Regions from separate parts of the Paenibacillus sp. FSL H8-0261 genome, predicted to be linked through region 2. Evidence: riboswitches for the same ligand, from Rfam matches in the RefSeq annotation. Region 2 holds a riboswitch; the other holds the start of a gene.
What was found. A riboswitch is a leader RNA that binds a small molecule or an ion and turns the genes downstream of it on or off. The one in region 2 is predicted to bind S-adenosylmethionine.
Positions count from the first base shown of each region.

Region 1: it holds a riboswitch for S-adenosylmethionine, as region 2 does, so the genes downstream of both, metA (homoserine O-succinyltransferase) here and MHI27_RS25945 (methionine ABC transporter ATP-binding protein) in region 2, are expected to answer to the same signal.

Region 1 covers NZ_CP150297.1:1,879,881-1,889,275, forward strand. The annotation lists gene MHI27_RS08210 (arsenate reductase family protein) at 133-507, shown strand; gene MHI27_RS08215 (5'-3' exonuclease H3TH domain-containing protein) at 816-1,742, shown strand; gene MHI27_RS08220 (ROK family protein) at 2,007-2,888, shown strand; gene MHI27_RS08225 (HRDC domain-containing protein) at 3,101-4,117, shown strand; gene corA (magnesium/cobalt transporter CorA) at 4,200-5,135, opposite strand; SAM riboswitch class I at 5,534-5,664, shown strand; gene metA (homoserine O-succinyltransferase) at 5,778-6,698, shown strand; gene MHI27_RS08240 (aminotransferase class I/II-fold pyridoxal phosphate-dependent enzyme) at 6,735-7,907, shown strand; gene mqnC (cyclic dehypoxanthinyl futalosine synthase) at 8,175-9,311, shown strand.
Region 2 covers NZ_CP150297.1:5,828,636-5,838,030, forward strand. The annotation lists gene MHI27_RS25920 (NAD(P)/FAD-dependent oxidoreductase) at 1-351, shown strand, start outside; gene MHI27_RS25925 (YuzB family protein) at 420-674, opposite strand; gene MHI27_RS25930 (NifU family protein) at 756-1,004, shown strand; gene MHI27_RS25935 (MetQ/NlpA family ABC transporter substrate-binding protein) at 1,160-2,017, opposite strand; gene MHI27_RS25940 (methionine ABC transporter permease) at 2,076-2,735, opposite strand; gene MHI27_RS25945 (methionine ABC transporter ATP-binding protein) at 2,735-3,751, opposite strand; SAM riboswitch class I at 3,852-3,991, opposite strand; gene MHI27_RS25950 (Cthe_2314 family HEPN domain-containing protein) at 4,092-4,826, opposite strand; gene MHI27_RS25955 (heme A synthase) at 4,936-5,913, opposite strand; gene MHI27_RS25960 (thioredoxin family protein) at 6,003-6,347, opposite strand; gene MHI27_RS25965 (polysaccharide biosynthesis protein) at 6,426-8,054, opposite strand; gene MHI27_RS25970 (DUF456 domain-containing protein) at 8,082-8,567, opposite strand; gene MHI27_RS25975 (Cof-type HAD-IIB family hydrolase) at 8,604-9,359, opposite strand.

The sequences.
Region 1 (9,395 bases), 2.9 Mb from region 2:
CGGAGTGTTCGCCTTTATCCTCGGATTTCATCCGCAACAAGCGGACTAAATCAAGAAATCTGAGGATAACAGCGATCGGAAGAATAATTTGCCAGCGTAGCGCACTCATCACTACCATTAAAGGAGAACAACATGAGCAAACTAAAAGTATATCAATATCCAAAATGCAGCACCTGCCGCAGTGCAGTAAAATGGCTACAAGCTCAAGGTCATGAGCTTGAGCTTCAAAACATCGCAGAACAGCCGCCTACCGTTGAGGAGCTGCGTGAATTGCTGGCCAATAGCGGACTTGAACTGAAAAAGTTTTTTAATACAAGTGGTGAAGTCTATAAAGCATTGGGTCTTAAGGACAAAATGGCACAGCTTAGTGAGCAGGAAAAGCTTGAGCTGCTCGCAAGCCATGGCATGCTAAATAAACGTCCGATTGTCACCGATGGCGTTAAAGTTACGGTAGGCTTTAAAGAAGAGCAATATGCTGAAGCTTGGAGCAATGCTTCCAAAGTATAAATCCGTAAAGGGGATGTCCCAACAGTCATTTCATGGCTGTTGTGGCATCCCTTTTTGGATATCTAGGAAAATCACAAAAGACCATGATTCTATAATATACTTATATTTCTCGCTTAAGCTTACCGCCCTTGCAAGGGCACCGATGGTGTTTTTACTTGTTAGTTTCAAAGGATAAGAATAAGCTCCCATATGTGTAACTATATGATCCCTTATCAGATCATGTATTTTCTGATAGAATACTCTTTGTGCAATAACATGGACAAGCGCTTAATAACAATACAATGAACGATTAAGGGAGAGGTTTATACATGAGAGCAGAAACAACGGGCCGTGTAATGCTTGTAGATGGAATGGCTCTGCTGTTCCGGGCCTTTTATGCGACCTCTTATGGAGGATATATTCGCAAGACAAAAGCTGGATTGCCGACGAATGCGGTGTATGGTTTTTTGCAGTATTTTTTCGATGCGGTAAGCACATTTGAGCCTTCTCACGTCGTATGCTGCTGGGATATGGGCAAAGGAACGTTCCGCACCGAGAAATACGATGGATACAAATCGAATCGGATTGAAGCCCCGTTAGAGCTGATTCCACAGTTCGATCTAGTAAAAGATGTAGTAGCTGAGCTTGGGGTGCCGAATATTGGACTTGCAGGCTATGAAGCGGATGATTGCATTGGTACGCTGGCTTCTTGTTACAGTGAAAACTCTGAGGTATATATTTTGACGGGTGACCATGATATGCTTCAGCTCATTGATGAGAATGTTAAAGTCGTCATTATGAAAAAGGGACGCTCTAACTATAAAGTGTATGACCTTGCAGAATTGCTGGAGGAAAAGGGTCTAACCCCTAGACAAGTGATTGACCTGAAAGGTTTTATGGGCGATACCAGTGATAATTATCCCGGCGTAAAAGGGATTGGTGAGAAGACTGCGCTGAAACTGCTGACCGAATACAGAACAGTTGAAGGTGTAATTGAGAATCTGCATCTGCTCCCTAAAGGTGTGCGTACCAAAATCGAAGCAGATCTGGATATGCTGCATTTATCGCGAGAGCTAGCGGAAATCCGTTGCGATGTACCAGTGGTCTGCGAGCTGACGGAAGCCTTGTGGCAACTACAGCGGGAAACAGCTGCGCGCAAATTTCAGGAGCTAGAGTTCGGCAGCTTGATGCATTTGATTGCTGAGGTGCAGGACGAACGGGGAATTGTACAGATTGAGTTAGGCGATTTGGGTTAAGATCAGACACCCTTCATGCAAAGATGCATGGAGGGTGTTTTGTTAAACTATAAGAACGTATAAGTTTCACACTATACATTATCCTTATCTTTCTCTCTTAAACGCCTTTTGCGTCCTTATAAGGACGCAAAAGGCGTTTATACTTGTTGTGATAGCGCTTCATTCGACGTATAATTAGGGCTGGTGATTGCTTTTTTTATGCTATTATTCATTTGTGTATGGGTAGCGTTTCAACTTCTAACTAGAGAAAGGGAGAGAATTGCTGTGAAGCTATTGGGAGCGATTGAAGCAGGCGGAACAAAGTTTGTATGTGGGATTGGTTATGAGGACGGTACCATTGTTGACCGAGTTAGCTTTCCGACAACAACACCGGAAGAAACGATGGGACTAGTAATAGACTATTTTAAAGAGAAAAATGTAGAAGCATTCGGAATCGGATCTTTTGGACCGATTGATCCCGTACTGGACAGCCCTACTTATGGTTACATAACAACGACACCAAAACCTCACTGGGGACAATATAATCTGGTAGGCACAATGGCTGACCAATTTAACGTTCCGATCGGCTTTGACACGGATGTGAATGGTGCAGCGCTTGCGGAGAGTAAATGGGGAGCAGCTAAAGGTCTGGACAGCTGTCTTTATATTACGGTTGGGACAGGCATTGGAGCAGGAGCGGTTGTTGGCGGCCAGATGGTCCATGGATTGTCACATCCTGAGATGGGACATATTCTAGTTCGTAGACATCCAGAGGATACGTTTGAGGGTTACTGTCCTTATCATGGCGATTGTCTTGAAGGATTAGCCGCAGGTCCGGGGATCGGCAAACGCTGGGGACAACCGGCAGGAGAGCTACCAGTGGACCATCCGGCATGGGAAATGGAAGCTCACTATCTTGCACATGCACTCATGAACTATGTGCTGATTCTGTCTCCTCAAAAAATCGTAATGGGCGGTGGTGTTATGAAGCAAAGCCACCTGTTCCCGTTAATTCGCACTAAGCTGCAAGAGTTATTGAGCGGATATGTTCAACATCCATCGCTTAATGTCGACATCGATAATTATGTTGTCTCACCAGGTCTTGGAGACAATGCAGGGCTTGCTGGAGCGATTGGATTGGCTACATTAGCTCTAGCTAGAAACTAGTATAAAAAGACATTGACTGTTCGGTAATATATGGTATTCTAGGATCTAACAGTATAGCATTTAATGAGGGAGCACCTCTTTCGCGTTTATCGTGAGAGAGGTGCTTTTTTTGCGTTCGGGGTCTGATTGAGAAAGGATTTGTTCGCTCCGAAGGAGGGTCTTCCCGGAAGGTTATTGTGCTTACTGTAATGTTGAGAAAGGTAGGGATGGATATGCAAATTGTGTTTATGAACCGTTTATCCAGAATATCTGGAGTGGATCAAGAGGTGTACGCCCAGCTGTGGATTGGAGAGGAAGAGGGGATCTGGAGTTTGGGCTGGCGTGATTTTTCAGGTGGGGAGAATTACATTGAGAATTTGTGGTATGAAGGTGGTTCATGGAATGAGATGCTCTGTGTATACAGGCATGAGCTAGCAGTGAAGATGGGAGATGGCTATAGACCCTTAATCGATGGGATATTCCACGAGGAGGATAGTCTTACTGGGCGTAATCAGGAGCAGCTGAAGCTTCAATATTACAGCGAACATTATGGGAATGAAGCCATTTATGAAGAGTTATGTGCTTGGCGCCGTGGTAAGGCTTCGAGTGAACGGAAGGCGCCCTATATTCTCGCCAGTAATCGTCTGTTGCGCTTGTTAAGTACATTTCTACCGCATACGCCAGAGGAACTGATGCAAATTCCGGGTGTGGGAGAAGGCAAGATAGCGCAGTTTGGGGCTGATTGGCTGGCTATAACTACTGCGGTGGCAAGGGAACATTCCTTCCCTCTAAATTGGGTGCATGAAGTAATTGAAGAGGAGTCTTTCGTCTCTTGGCTTTATAAACAGAAAGAAGTCAAATATAAGAAGCAGCTAGAACGACTGCGCTTGCGGAGGATTTTGCTACAGGGGATCGAGAATGGGTTGGGCTTGGAACAGCTTAAGGTGAATAGTGGAGTGAACCGGCGTGAACTGATTGAAGCGGTAGAGGAGCTAGAAAGAGAAGGTTATTCTGTCGAGAAGCTGATCCATGTAGAGCTTGGCAATATGCCGCAGAGTGAGCAGGATGCGATATGGAATGCCTATGTGGAGCTCGGGGATCTTTTCCTAAAACCGGTGTTACATAAGGTGTATGGCGACGACTTTTCCGCTGCTGAAGGATTGGATATTTATTATGAGCGTCTGCGATTGATCCGCATCCGTTTCCGTCGAGAGCAAACGCATAAAGTGGGCATGGCGACCAGTTTTTAAATTTGCGCATACCAAAAAGACGAAGGCTTCCTTATACCTTACGGTTACAGGTCCTTCGTCTTGCTTATTCGTCCGGTTCGTTTCATAGCCATTCCTTCTTGCGGAAAACATACAGCATCCCACAGCCTAACGTCAACATAACGCCTATAACGCCATAATAGCCATATTTCGTATGAAGCTCGGGCATATGATCAAAGTTCATACCGTAGATTCCGGTAATTACGGTCAGGGGCATGAATATTGTTGTGATCGCAGTAAATACTCTCATAATTTCATTCGCGCGGTTGGCGATACTGGATTGGTATGCCTCTCGTAAGTTGCCCATGAGATCGCGATACGTCTCAAAGGTTTCAGATATTTTAACCGCATTTTCATAAATGTCGCTAAAATATTTCTGCAGCTGATCATCAATCAGACGGAGGTCTTTTTTATTTAGGGTATTGATCACTTCTTTTTGTGGCCCCAGCATTTTCTTCAACCATAGAATTTCACTTCGCAGACCGATAATTTCACTGAGATGTGACTTCTTGGTATGCATGAGGATATCTTCTTCCAGCTTCTCGATCCGAGCTTCAATTCGGTCGCCGACGGAGAAATAGTTATCAACGACAAGGTCAATTAGCAAGTAAAGGAACATATCCGGTTCACTTACTTCTTGCTCCCAGAGCATAGGCTTCAGGATTCGTAGTTCATTGATCTTTTGTTTCGTGACAGTGATGATGTAATGTCTTCCAAGGAATACATTGAGCGCCCGTAGGAAAATTTCTTCATCGTCAAAGCGGATGCTATTTACAACTATAAAGTAGTGACTTTCGTATATTTCGATCTTTGGACGCTGATCCTCTTCGCTAAGGCAATCCTCAACAGCAAGATCATGTAGGTTGAACAAGGGCTGAAGCAGCTCCAAATCCTCAACATCGGCGTCAATCCAATAGAACCCTTCCGTTGGGGGTGTTAGTGTTTCATCAATTTCATCAATAGGTGTAAAAACCCCTGCATTTACCAGCCGGATTTTCATCTGATTTCACTCCTCCTATCCCCAGGTCTTCACTAGGGACTGCTAAATTAAGCACAGAGAAAAAAATCAGCTTGGCCGGCGGTACAATCAATACATAGGGCCAAATGACGTTTCGAGGGCATGAAGAAGAACTGCTCCCGCCGCCGGCAAGCTGATGATTATCCTGTGTGGTTGCTCATTCTGTACACATATTTGCGAGCTCGGGTCGCCTTCCATCCTTCTTCTCACCTCTTCTTTTCGTTCAGGTATGAAATACTTGTCTAGTATAACAACGGAGTATGCCTCTTTCAAGCAAATTTATTGTGATTTTGAGGCTTCTTCAGCATTGTATGGACTTGACGAAAAGGAGGTTCATGATTTAAAGTGAATTTTAAAGTAATTTAATTGAATACAGCTAAATCTTATCAAGAGCAGGTGGAGGGACTAGCCCTATGAAACCCGGCAACCGGCGTGTAAACGCACGGTGCTAATTCTTGCGGAATTTCTGCAGACGTCTAATCGTCTTCAGGAACATTCTGGCAGATGAGAGAGGCACATATGACTGTAGATATGACCTTTCTCGATTTCCGAGGAAGGTCTTTTTATGTTCAGCAAGCCGCAGTGCGGCAAAATAACTAAATTCAGCTAAGGAGTGGAAAGACAATGCCAATTAAAATTCCCGACAGTTTACCGGCGAAAGAAGTACTATCCGGAGAAAATATTTTTGTGATGGACGAAAGTCAGGCTTTCCATCAGGATATCCGTCCACTACGGATTGCTATTCTGAACCTCATGCCGACTAAAGAGACGACAGAGACTCAATTGCTGCGTTTAATTGGAAATTCGCCACTACAAGTTGATGTTACTTTATTGCATCCGCGTTCCCATATTTCCAAGAATACTTCTGCTGAACATTTGAAGAGCTTTTACAAAACCTTTGACGAGATCAGCCACCGCCGTTTGGATGGTTTAATCGTTACAGGTGCTCCTGTAGAACAAATGGAGTTCGAGGAAGTATCGTATTGGGAAGAACTGAAAGAGATTTTTGAATGGAGCAAGGACAATGTGACTTCAACCATGCATATTTGTTGGGCGGCACAGGCAGGCTTATATCATCATTTTGGTGTTCGTAAAGTGGCATTGCCTGAGAAATGCTTTGGCGTCTTCGCTCATACGATTAATCAAAATAACATTAAATTGTTGCGCGGCTTTGACGAGGTATTCCATGTACCACACTCTCGTCATACCGATGTCTCCCGTGAAGATATTGAGAATAACCCAGATCTGCAAATTCTGGCGGAATCCGAAGAAGCTGGTATGTATCTAGTGGCTACAAACGACGGTAAACAAATATTTGTGACCGGACATTCCGAATATGATCCTCTATCCTTAAAATGGGAATATGACCGTGATGTGTCTAGAGGGATGGAGATGGCTTTGCCGAAACATTACTTCCCTAAAGATGATCCAGAACGTACACCTCCAGCAGTGTGGCGTGCGCATGCCAATTTATTATTCTCTAACTGGCTCAATTACTATGTATATCAAGAAACGCCTTATGATATCGACCCGATTGTTTATTAATAATAGCGCTACAATATAAATTAGGAGGCATTAATCATGGATGACAAACTTAGGATTGAAAGTAGACTGGCTCAAATAGGTTCTCAAGAAGATCCTGCCACAGGAGCAATTAATTTTCCGATTTATAATGCAACGGCATTTCGTCATCCAAAACTCGGTCAAAGCACAGGGTTTGATTATAGCCGCACCAAGAGTCCGACCCGTTCAGTGCTTGAGAATGCAGCTGCGGAACTGGAATCTGGAGATGCAGGATTTGCTTGTAGCTCTGGGATGGCAGCGATACAAACGGTGCTTACCTTGTTCGCTCAAGGCGACCATCTGATCGTTTCGCTGGATCTTTACGGCGGTACCTATCGTTTGTTGGAACGGATTATGTCCAAGTTTGGAATCACTGCTTCTTATGTAGACACGAATGATTTGGATGCACTGGAAGCTTCGCGTCGTCCAAATACGAAAGCTGTATTTATTGAAACGCCAACGAACCCACTTATGATGATCACGGATATTGAAGCCGTGTGCACTTGGGCACGTCACCATGGGTTACTTAGCATTGTAGATAATACGCTGCTGACTCCATTCTTCCAACGGCCTATAGAATTAGGTGCGGATATTGTAGTTCATAGCGCTACTAAGTATTTGGGTGGTCATAATGATGTACTGGCAGGCCTGATTGTATCCAAGGGTGTAGAATTATCAGCTGAATTAGCTATTCTACATAACTCTATTGGCGCCGTGCTCGGACCAACAGACAGTTATCAGTTGATGAGAGGCTTGAAGACATTGGCGCTGCGTATGGAGCGTCACGAGAGCAATGCACTTGCGATCGCTCACTACTTATTAGAGCATCCAGCGATTGCGGAAGTGTTCCATCCAGGATTGCCTGATCATCCAGGACATGAAATCCAGAATCGTCAATCTTCAGGCAATACCGGTATTTTTTCTTTCAAATTAAAAGATGCCAGATACGTAGAGCCGCTTCTTCGTCATATTCGTCTTATTGCATTCGCAGAAAGCTTGGGCGGTGTAGAGTCACTTATGACTTATCCGGCTGTACAAACGCATGCTGATATTCCTGTGGAGATTCGAAATGCTGTGGGTGTAGATGATCGTTTACTGCGCTTCTCCGTCGGTATTGAACATGCAGAGGATTTGATTGCTGATCTTGGCCACGCATTAGAGGCCGCTAGGGCAGAAATTGAGTCCAAGTAACAGGAAGAGATCTTCAATCGAGTGTTAGTGGAGAAATAGAGTATAACTAGCAGTATCGCTTAGTGCGATGCTGCTTTTCTTCTGGATGGGAATTTGCGAAGAATGTAAAAGCATTTTTCAAGCTGTTCAGATTGTGATACGATGAGGAAATGAACTGTTCAATTGTATGAGAAAGGGTTGTCACCTTGAAAAAGAGACAACGTTTTTTCTTCCTGTAATTTTGTGATTCTACCATACCCCTAAGGGTTTAGAAGGAGGATGCGAACGATGAGTGCGATAGATCTTATTTTGGACAAAGCCCTACGGGGTGAACGTCTCCAATTGGAAGATACCATCCGACTGTTCGAGAGCAACGAAATTGAGAAAATGGGTGCAGCTGCAAACACCATAATGGAACGCTGGCATCCAGACCCGATGGCCACGTTTGTAATTGGTCGTAATATTAACTATACGAATGTATGTGATGTCTACTGCCGTTTCTGCGCATTTTATCGTAGACCGGGCTCTGATGAGGGTTATGTATTGCCGGATGAGACGATTTACCAAAAAATCGCTGAGACTATCGCTGTAAATGGTACAGAAATACTGATGCAAGGTGGTACGAACCCAAATCTTCCTTTCAGCTATTATACCGATATACTTCGCGGAATTAAGCAACGTTTTCCTGAGATTACAATGCATTCCTTCTCTCCTGCTGAGATTATGAAGATGAAAGAAGTATCTGGATTATCGCTCGAGGAAGTTGTGCGTGAAATCCATGCTGCTGGCCTGGATTCACTACCAGGTGGGGGAGCGGAAATTCTCGATGATCGCACACGCCGCAAGATCAGCCGACTTAAAGGCTCATGGCGCGAGTGGATGGACGTAATGCAGACAGCGCATAAGATCGGTATGAATACGACAGCTACGATGGTCATTGGACTTGGTGAGAGTATGGAAGAACGGGCATTACACTTACTTCGTGTGCGTGAGGCTCAGGACGAGTGTATTGCCAACAAATACGATTCAGAGGGTTTCTTGGCCTTTATCTCTTGGACCTTCCAACCGGACAATACTAACCTGAAGCTGGATAGACAAACGCCTGAAGAATATCTGAAGACGGTAGCCATTAGTCGCCTTGTTCTAGACAACATTAAGAACTTCCAGTCCTCTTGGGTAACAATGGGACCAGAGGTCGGCAAGCTTTCCCTTCAATATGGCTGTAACGATTTCGGCAGTACAATGATTGAAGAAAATGTAGTATCTTCTGCGGGCGCGACCTACAAGGTCAATATCGAATCAATTACTCAGCTGATCCGCGAAGCAGGCAAAATCCCGGCACAGCGGAATACACGCTACGATATTCTGCGCGTGTTCGATGATGCTAATGCGAAGATTGATAATGATTTCATCATGCAGAACTAATATATAAATTAAATCAACGCTTGTTGCTCGTTAATCCGTTTAGTGGATGATTGAGCAGCAAGCGTTTTTTTTGTATGGTTAAGA
Region 2 (9,395 bases):
GTTGTTCAGGAATTAACAGTCCCGAAGGATCGCGGAGGACGAATCATTTTGGATGAATATTATCGTGTACCTGATTATCCAGAAGTGTATGTAATTGGCGACTGTGCCAGCCTGCCGTTCGCTCCAAGCGCACAAGCCGCAGGAGCGCAGGGTGAGCAGGTTGCTCAGGTTATTCAAGCCATGTGGCGCGGCGAGACCCCTAAGCTTCATCCTATTCGTCTAAAGGGTACCTTAGGCTCACTAGGCAAGAAAGCTGGATTTGGTCTGATGGGCCAACGCTCCGTCAAAGGACGGGTTCCCCGTATCCTTAAGAGCGGGGTGCTCTGGATGTCAAAACGCACTTTAGGATAAACCTAAGGGCTGCTCTTTTCCGTATTTATAACGGAAAAGAGCAGCCCTTTATTTTCCACAAAAAGCATTTAGTCAAGATCCATGTTGAACCAAGCCTCTAGCTCTTTGATTTTAGCATCAATTTTCTCTTCTAGCTCGGCAACCGTATCTGCAGCAACGATGTCACCTTCAACCATGGCAAAGGGAGTTAAATAACATTCCCCACAATTGTTCAGGCATCCGTATTCGATCACATCGTAATCTGGATTTTCCTCCAGCTTATGCATTAGCTTGTCTGTTCCGTGACCCATGTTACTGGCACAAAATTCAATAATTGGTCTCATGATGATCTCCCTATTCCGCCTAACCATTTTATTTTTTAACTTTTTGTACTATAATGAACTTATGAAAGGAGTGATTGAGAAATGAGTGAGAATGCACAAAGCACCGAAATGTATGATGAAGTATTGGAAGTGCTGGATAAGCTTCGTCCGTTCCTGCAACGCGATGGCGGCGACGTTGAACTGGTCGATGTAGAAGACGGCATCGTTAAGTTGAAACTTATGGGTGCCTGCGGCAGCTGCCCAAGCTCCACGATCACCTTGAAAGCCGGGATTGAACGCGCCCTTCTTGAGGAAGTAGAAGGCGTACAAGAAGTTATGCAAGTATTCTAATCCCATTCAATATCATTCCCGATCCTCCTCTTCAGGAGATCGGGATTTTCTTATTATAGAGGATTTACACTTCCCCTACAACATACAGCATAAAACCCGCTTGCCGTTAGGCAGCGGGTTTTATGCTGTATTAGAGATTAAGTTAGCTTTCTGTCTTAAAATGCTGGAATGATCGAGCCTTTGTACTGCTCTTCAATAAAAGCTTTAGCTTCTGGAGAATTCAGTGCAGCGACAAGCTTTTTGATTGCATCAGAATCTTTATTGTCAGGACGAGCTACCAGGATGTTAGCGTAAGGGGAATCCGTACCCTCAATGAACAAAGCATCTTTAGTAGGAACTAGGTTAGCTTCCAAAGCATAGTTAGTGTTAATCAAGGCAAGATCTACTTCATCCAATTGACGACCTAACATTGCTGCATCTAGCTCGATGATTTTAAGGTTTTTCTTATTTTCAGTGATATCTGCTTGGGTAGATGTGATGTTGGTATCATCTTTCAAAGAAATCAGTCCATTTTTGGCAAGCAAGATCAGTGCACGACCACCGTTTGTAGCATCATTCGGGATGGCTACTTTCGCACCATCAGCCAGCTCGTCGATGGATTTGATTTTTTTGGAATAAGCACCAAAAGGTTCAACGTGAACGGCTGTAACAGAAACTAGATCCGAACCGTTCTTTTGATTCTGGTCATCCAGGTAAGGTTGATGTTGGAAGAAGTTAGCATCCAGATTCTTCTCTGAAAGCTGAACGTTTGGTTGAACATAGTCAGTGAATTCTTTGATTTCTAATTTAATTCCTTGCGCTTCAAGCAATGGAGCAATAGCTTTTAGGATCTCAGCGTGTGGAACAGGTGAAGCACCAACCACCAATTTTACAGGTTCTGCAGATGACTCAGTTGCAGCACCATCTTTTGGTGCATTAGTAGCAGCCGAGTTAGAAGCATTATTGTTATTGCCGCAAGCAGCCAGCACCACAACCAGTGTCAGACTAAAAAAAGTAAGTAGTAATTTTTTCATTTTAAATCCCCCTCTTATCCTTGGTATTTGTATGAATAAGGCTATATATGGACGTACCTTATTTCCGTGTGAAATGTCGTACTAGTCGATCACCGGCCATTTGTAGCAGTTGCACCAGTATGACCATCAAGACTACAGAGATAATCATAACTTCCTTCTCATATCGGTAATATCCGTAACGAATCGCTAGATCCCCTAGCCCGCCGCCGCCTACCATCCCGGACATTGCCGTATAGGAGACCAGTGTAACCAGTGTGATCGTAACCCCAGCGAGCAGACCTGGACGAGCCTCTGGCAAAAGAACACGCATAACGATCTGATTCGTGGATGCTCCCATCCCTTGCGCCGCTTCGATTACTCCACGATCCACTTCTCTTAATGCCGTTTCCACCAAGCGAGCAAAGAATGGAGCTGCACCAATCACGAGCGGTGGAATCGTACCAAGTACTCCAATGGAGGTTCCAACGATGGTTTTGCTAAAAGGAATTAAAGCCACCATCAAAATGATAAACGGTACGGAACGCAAGATGTTTACAAAGAATGATAAGACCGAGTAAATTACTCTGATTACTATACTATTCGATCTTCCCCATAAATACAATAGAATTCCGAGTGGTAAACCAAGAATAATTGTGAACAATCCAGAGAATATTAACATTTGCAAGGTAGCAACTGTAGCATCCATCATTTCTTGCCAGTTTAAGTCTGCGAAATTCATTACGAAATCACCTCCACTTCAAGGCCTTGAGCGGTTAGTTCGGCTATCGTCACAGCGATCGCTTCAGCTGGACCTTCGAACCGAACAATCATTTGTCCATAAGGTACGTCTTTTATCGTTGAGATGGTACCATGCAGAATGGCGAAGCTAACACCTGTCTCACGTACTACATTGGAAAGTGCAGAGCCGTAGGTCTTCTCTCCGAAAAAAGTAATTTTGACGGCCTGAGAGTTGTCCCCAGCAGCAGCGTCAAGCGCCGTACGAAGGGGTCCCTCATTCTGTGATTCACTGCGAATGAAATCGCGAGTGACCTCATGCTGCGGCTTCAGGAATACCTCCGTGACTTTACCTTGCTCAACGATACCACCACCATGAATGACCGCAACACGGTCGCAAATGCTCTGAATCACGTGCATTTCGTGAGTGATCAGCACAATAGTCAGATGGAACCGTTTATTAATATCGAGCAATAGCTTAAGAATAGAGTCTGTCGTTTGTGGATCAAGCGCAGAGGTTGCCTCGTCACACAGCAGCACATCAGGGTCGCTGGCAAGTGCCCGAGCGATGCCGACTCGTTGCTTTTGTCCTCCTGATAATTGAGACGGATACTTATCCTGGTGTTCTTCAAGCCCAACTAGAGCAAGCAGTTCTTTCACTTTTGCATCAATATCTGCTCTCGAGGTACCTGTGAGTCGTAGAGGAAAAGCAATATTATCATATACAGTCGCAGAAGATAGCAGATTGAAATGTTGAAAAATCATTCCTATCTTGCGCCGCTGCTCCTGCAGCTGGCCTTGGGTAAGCTTGGTTAGTTCAATGCCATCTACCCATACTTCCCCTTCTGTCGGACGCTCCAACAGATTAATGCAACGGATCAATGTACTTTTCCCCGCTCCAGAATGGCCAATAACTCCGAATATTTCACCTTTTTCGATAGACAAATTCAATCCGGAAAGTGCTGTAGCCGCATGGCTGCCTTTTCCATATACCTTTGTTATTCCTTTTAGATTAATCAACGCTCGTCGCCCCCTTTATAATTCACTTATTCCATACAAAAAAACCTCCGACGATCGATGCAGATCGCAAGAGGCTCTGTGTGTTTATTTAGACAATGCCTTCTCATCTGCCAACGACCACAAACCTTGCGTCATTGTAGGAATTAGCACCATGACATTTGTACATAACGCTAATCGCGCTGTATACAAATCGGTTGCCGGGCTTCATCGGGCCTATCCCTCCGCCACTCTCGATAAGATATAGAGTATGAAATTTTATGTTTGAATTCGTACAGACTTTAATGCAAGCATAAGTATAGTAAGTTTCTTGTTTTTTGTCAAAAGGAAATATCTTGAACGCTTAGGATTGTACACGCTTTGCCTTGCTTATTTCCTTACGCAGCTGTTCATTGCTGTAGCTGAATGCCGCGATTAATGTTTTACAGTTCATTTCAAGGGACTGCTTTAAATCCTCAAGATGGCTATCTAAATCCTCAAGCTGAATTTTGTCATGCAAGCCTTGATGCCGCTGCCATAAATCATCCTGCATTTCGGAATTCATATAATGAATTTCAGCATTTCTGCGCTTGCGTAGATTCTCCAGTGGATCACGATAAGAGTTCTTGATCTGTTCCAGTTGATCCGCTAATGCAGGATGCACATTCAATAACTGAAGTTGACGCAGTACTGTAAAATAAGAAAAGTGCGTTTTTAATTTGGAGGTTTTGAGGTCATAAAAATGATTCAGTACCGTTCCAAGCTTGTCCAGAAGAGAGAACACACGAATAAATCCATCTTTATAAAAATAAACATACCGCGCATAATCGCCTTGTTCCACTGGTGACATATCGTCCATATAACCAGCGATTACCGATTTCCGGTAAAAAGCAGCTGCGAACCAGCTTTGCTCCAATTCATCCAATGAGGAGATCAGTCCACGTGTCCAAATCTCCAGCTTGCGGTATTCATGGTCATTATCCTCATGAGCGTTCATTTCCTTGCGCAGTAAGGCTGCAAATGTGGCCATGTTCTCCATCGCGTCAGCCAATACACCGCTGTTCTTTCGAGGCGGCTCTCCAAGTATAACCCGCAGCATATCCCAGTCCTCCTAAAGTTTTGTCCAGCACCACGATATACCGATTTCCACTTTATTATTCCGCAGGTAAAGCGACTCTATCCACGGTGGGAACTTTCTACCAAGGGTGTTACAACGGTGTCATTGGATTCGTTGGATTTTTTTCAACAACGACATTTCTCGCACGATTCAGCTGCCAGACTCTTACACTCATATAACATAAGACACCAAACAAACTAGCGATCAACAAAATATGAGCCAAAGCGGCAAATATGTACAATCTTTCATTATCAAGTGTGTAAACAACAGCAGCACCACTAAATACCTGCATCAAGCACAGCAGAACAGCCGCTACGCCAAGAGCTCTTAGCTCTGGGTAATCCTTATGTTTCCAAAAAGCTAAATGTCCAAGCACCGCAGTAAGAATGAATAAGATCAAAGCCGCAATCCGGTGCGTAAAAACAATACCTACTCCCCCGGAAAGCTCGGGAACCCATTCACCGTTACAGAGCGGCCAGCCAGAACATCCACCGCGCGAATCCGTATGACTAACAAAGGCTCCAATATAAACAACAACATAGGAATATAAGGCCGTGAAGCAGGTTAAATTGCGGAAAGCCTTACTGACGGGTTTCTTCTGAAGCTCCATCTTAGGATCGTACTCACCTGCTTCATGTCGCCTTTTAGTTCCTAGAGCCAGCATTAGAGAACTTGAAAAAGCAATCAAGGAAAAGCCCATATGCAGTGCCATTACAGCAGCAGATTGGGATTTAATCACTGCAAGCGCTCCCATACCACCTTGAACAATTACAAACAGCAACGTCATAAATGCATATACTAACAAGTCCCGCCGATTTCGAGCATAACGCCAAAAGGCAATCATCGAGGCAAGTGACAATAACCCTGCCAATCCGCTAAACAAGCGATGGGTGTATTCAATCATCGAACCTACAGTATAGGCCGGAATCAATTTCCCATGACAGAGCGGCCATTCATTTCCGCATTCCAATCCCGATCCAGTCTTCGTTACAACCGCTCCCCCTAGTACAGCGAGGAACATGATAAGGCAAGTAAGATAACTAAGCCATTTCAACTGATTTGTCGACAAAAATATCACCCGCAGTTTTTAGTAATGAAGAAGCATCTTAAAAAACCACCGCTTTTGCTCGAACAGGCGAAAGCGGTGGTTTTCCGGAATTACTGTTGAAGGCTTTGATGCACTTGAACCGCTTTATCCAGGAAATTCTCAATTTCCTCGCGGGATTTACGTAATTTATTAACGAATCTAACCAATTCACGCCCATCGGAATACGCGACAAAGCTTGGAATACCCATAATATTTTGTTCCTGACTAACGTCACCCACAGCATCAACGTCAACCTCAACCAGCGTTAGACGATCTGCATAGGCTTGCTCTACCTCAGGAATAAAAGGATCGATAAATTTACAATCCGAGCACCAGTCCGCCTTGAAGATGGCTACAGTTAATCGAGGAGATTGAATGGCTACCTGAAATTCAGCAGGAGAACTAATTTTATCCATAGCTTGTTCAGTCCTTTCTTCCATATCTGTCAAATTTATATTCTTTAAGTGAAGCAAAATGTCATGCAGAAGTCAAACTTATTCTCTCATACGAACACGCGCAGGCTGCAATTTCATCAGCGGATGGAGCAATTTTTGCAATGCACGCGGATAACTGGAGATTTCCTGTTTAGTAAGCACACCCAGTACAATTAGCATGACCAGATAAATAACAACAACTGCGGCCCCTACAACAAGACAAGTGATCAGAAATGCCAGACGTGCAGGCATTAGATCTGTTAACAGAATTCCAGCTTGGTTAAGTCCAAAACCAATACCACCGGACACCAGAACCGCAATTGCGAAGCCGCCCCACCGTTTACCCATAATTTCGAAAGGTACAATGGATTTCAGCATCCGTAAGTTAAGAATAGTAATAACTACGAAACAAAGTGCTGTTGCGCCGATAATCCCGTAGATCCCAAATATCTTACTTAGCAAGAAGCTTGCGACTAATTTAACAATAATACCCACTAGCACATAATACATTGAAATGCGTGATTTGCCCATACCGAGCAAGATGGAGTTCGTTGTCATCATGGTGATCTGAAAGATCGTTCCAATCGTAAGCATCGCCACAATTCCGCTTCCGTCCAAGCTGCTGAACAATAACCCGTTTACAGAATAAGCTGCTGCCACAAGTGCCAACACAATTGGCATCCCTGTCAGGATAGAAATCCGCAAAGCAAGTGTAATTTGCTTCTTCAAGTGTCCCTCATCCCGACGGGCATAAGCAGCTGAAATGATCGGAATCAGCGAGGTTCCTAGTGCAATGGCTAGTACCGGTGGAATTCCGGCCACACTTTGAGCACGCGTGGTTAGTATACCCAAAGCTGCTGTTGCACTCTCTCTACCCATCTGATCGATAAGCAGTGGAACAGCCAAAGAAGTATCAATTACATTCACTACGGGAATCGTAAGTGAAGAGAGCACGATCGGAATTGATAGTGTGAAAATATCTTTGTAAATTCCCCAAATCGGCAATTTTTGAGTGGTATTGTAATTTAATCCTTGCTGTTTATCCTCTCGGCGCAGCTTGATTGCAAAATAAATCATGACACCAAATGCTGCAATACTACCAATTACGCTACCGAAGGATGCTCCCGCAGCTATAGTTGTATTGTTATACCCCTGCTGTAATAGAATATAAGCTAGTAAAATAGCGACTAGTACGCGAGCGAACTGCTCTACAATCTGTGAAATACCACCAGCCATCATATTGTTGCGCCCTTGAAAATATCCACGCATCATGGCAATTGCCGGAAAAAGTAAAAGCGCAGGTGCAATAGCCCTAACTGCCATCGCTGATTCAGGTACATCAGCAATATGTGTCGCATAGAACGGAGCGCCTATGTACAGCAAGGCCGTCATGATTACCCCTGCTGCTACTGAAAACAGCAATGCTGCATGATACACTTGTCTCGCCTCTTCAGGACGATTCAGAGCGTACCGCTCGGAGACCATTTTACTGAGCGTACTTGGAATACCTGCTGTAGCCACGGTGAGCAGCATTAAATAGATATTGTTCGATACCCCAAATGATGCTCTCCCCACATCATCAAAAATATGATCCAGCGGCACCCGCTGAACAAGCCCGAGTACCCTTGCCACCAAAGCTGCAGCAGCAAGGATAAGCGTGCCTTTTACGAAAGACTCTTTCTTGGACAAACCATTTCCCCTTCTTCACTGTTAAAATTAAAACCGGACGACCCATATAAAAAAGAGGACGACCATAATAATTTGTAGCACAATTTTGACAACAGTACTACTAAACAACCCAAGTATTGATCCTACACTTACTTTGGCAGCTTTAGCTGGTGAAGAACCTACGATCAATTCTCCTATAAAGGCACCCAGAAACGGACCAATAATAAGTCCAAAGGCTGGGATTACAAAAGGACCAATGATTAGCCCAATCGTACTCCCGATAATCGATGAACGTGAGCCGCCAAATTTCTTAACGCCCCACGCCCCTACAACGTAATCAGCAATAAATAAAACTACAACGATCAGCGTTTGAATGATCCAGAACCAGACACCAAAAGGCTCGAAAGAAAAGAACCAGCCATATACGAAAAAGGCAAGATAAATCGCAAGCGCACCAGGCAGTATAGGGTACACAGCCCCCGCTAGCCCTACGGCAAATAAAGCAATAATAAGAATCCAACCCAGGATCGTCAACACTTAACCTCCTAATAGCAAATATGCTCTATGGATTCACTTCGCAATAGCTTCATTAAAAATATATTTTTGAATGACTTCTGCAATTCCATCATTATTATTAGAAGCCACCACAACGTCAGCCTCTTCTTTAACCGTCTCCTGAGCGTTGCCCATGGCAACCCCAAGCCCTGACTGCTGAATCGCTGCAAGGTCATTGAGGCTGTCACCAACCGCTATAACTTGGGACATGTCTAGTCCTAGCAGCTTACAGACTTCCATGATTCCGGCTGCTTTATTCACTCCTAGAGGGTTAATCTCCAGGTTATGTGGAGAGGAGTTCGTAATCTCCAATCCACCCATATCTTGAAGACGAAGCAGCAGTTTATGACGAAGCTCATCATCTTCGGTGTGATAACCGAATTTAAGCCATTCTCTGCCCGTTACATCCCCATCCCAGTTATCCTGTTTGTGGACTTTTTCCGTAGAATAGGCCCAGAACCAGATGTCATCTTCTTTAGCAAGTTCATACATTTGTTGTACCAGCATAGGATCCATCAATGATCGCCGATAAATTTCATGTGGTGCTCGCCATATCTCACTACCGTTCACCGTAATCATAGGTGTTTCTAGTCCAAGCTGCTCAGCATATGGAAATGCACTTGTAAAAGCTCGGCCTGTCGACAGACAGACATGAACGCCTGCGTCGACCGCCTTTTGAAGCCATTTCACCGTTGTAGGTGTAATAATCTGTTCATCATTCAGTAGGGTTCCATCCATATCCAAAGCAAGCAGGCGGTATTTGGCAGTCATTGCCACCCCTCCATTCTTTTATGCTCTCAATAGAGC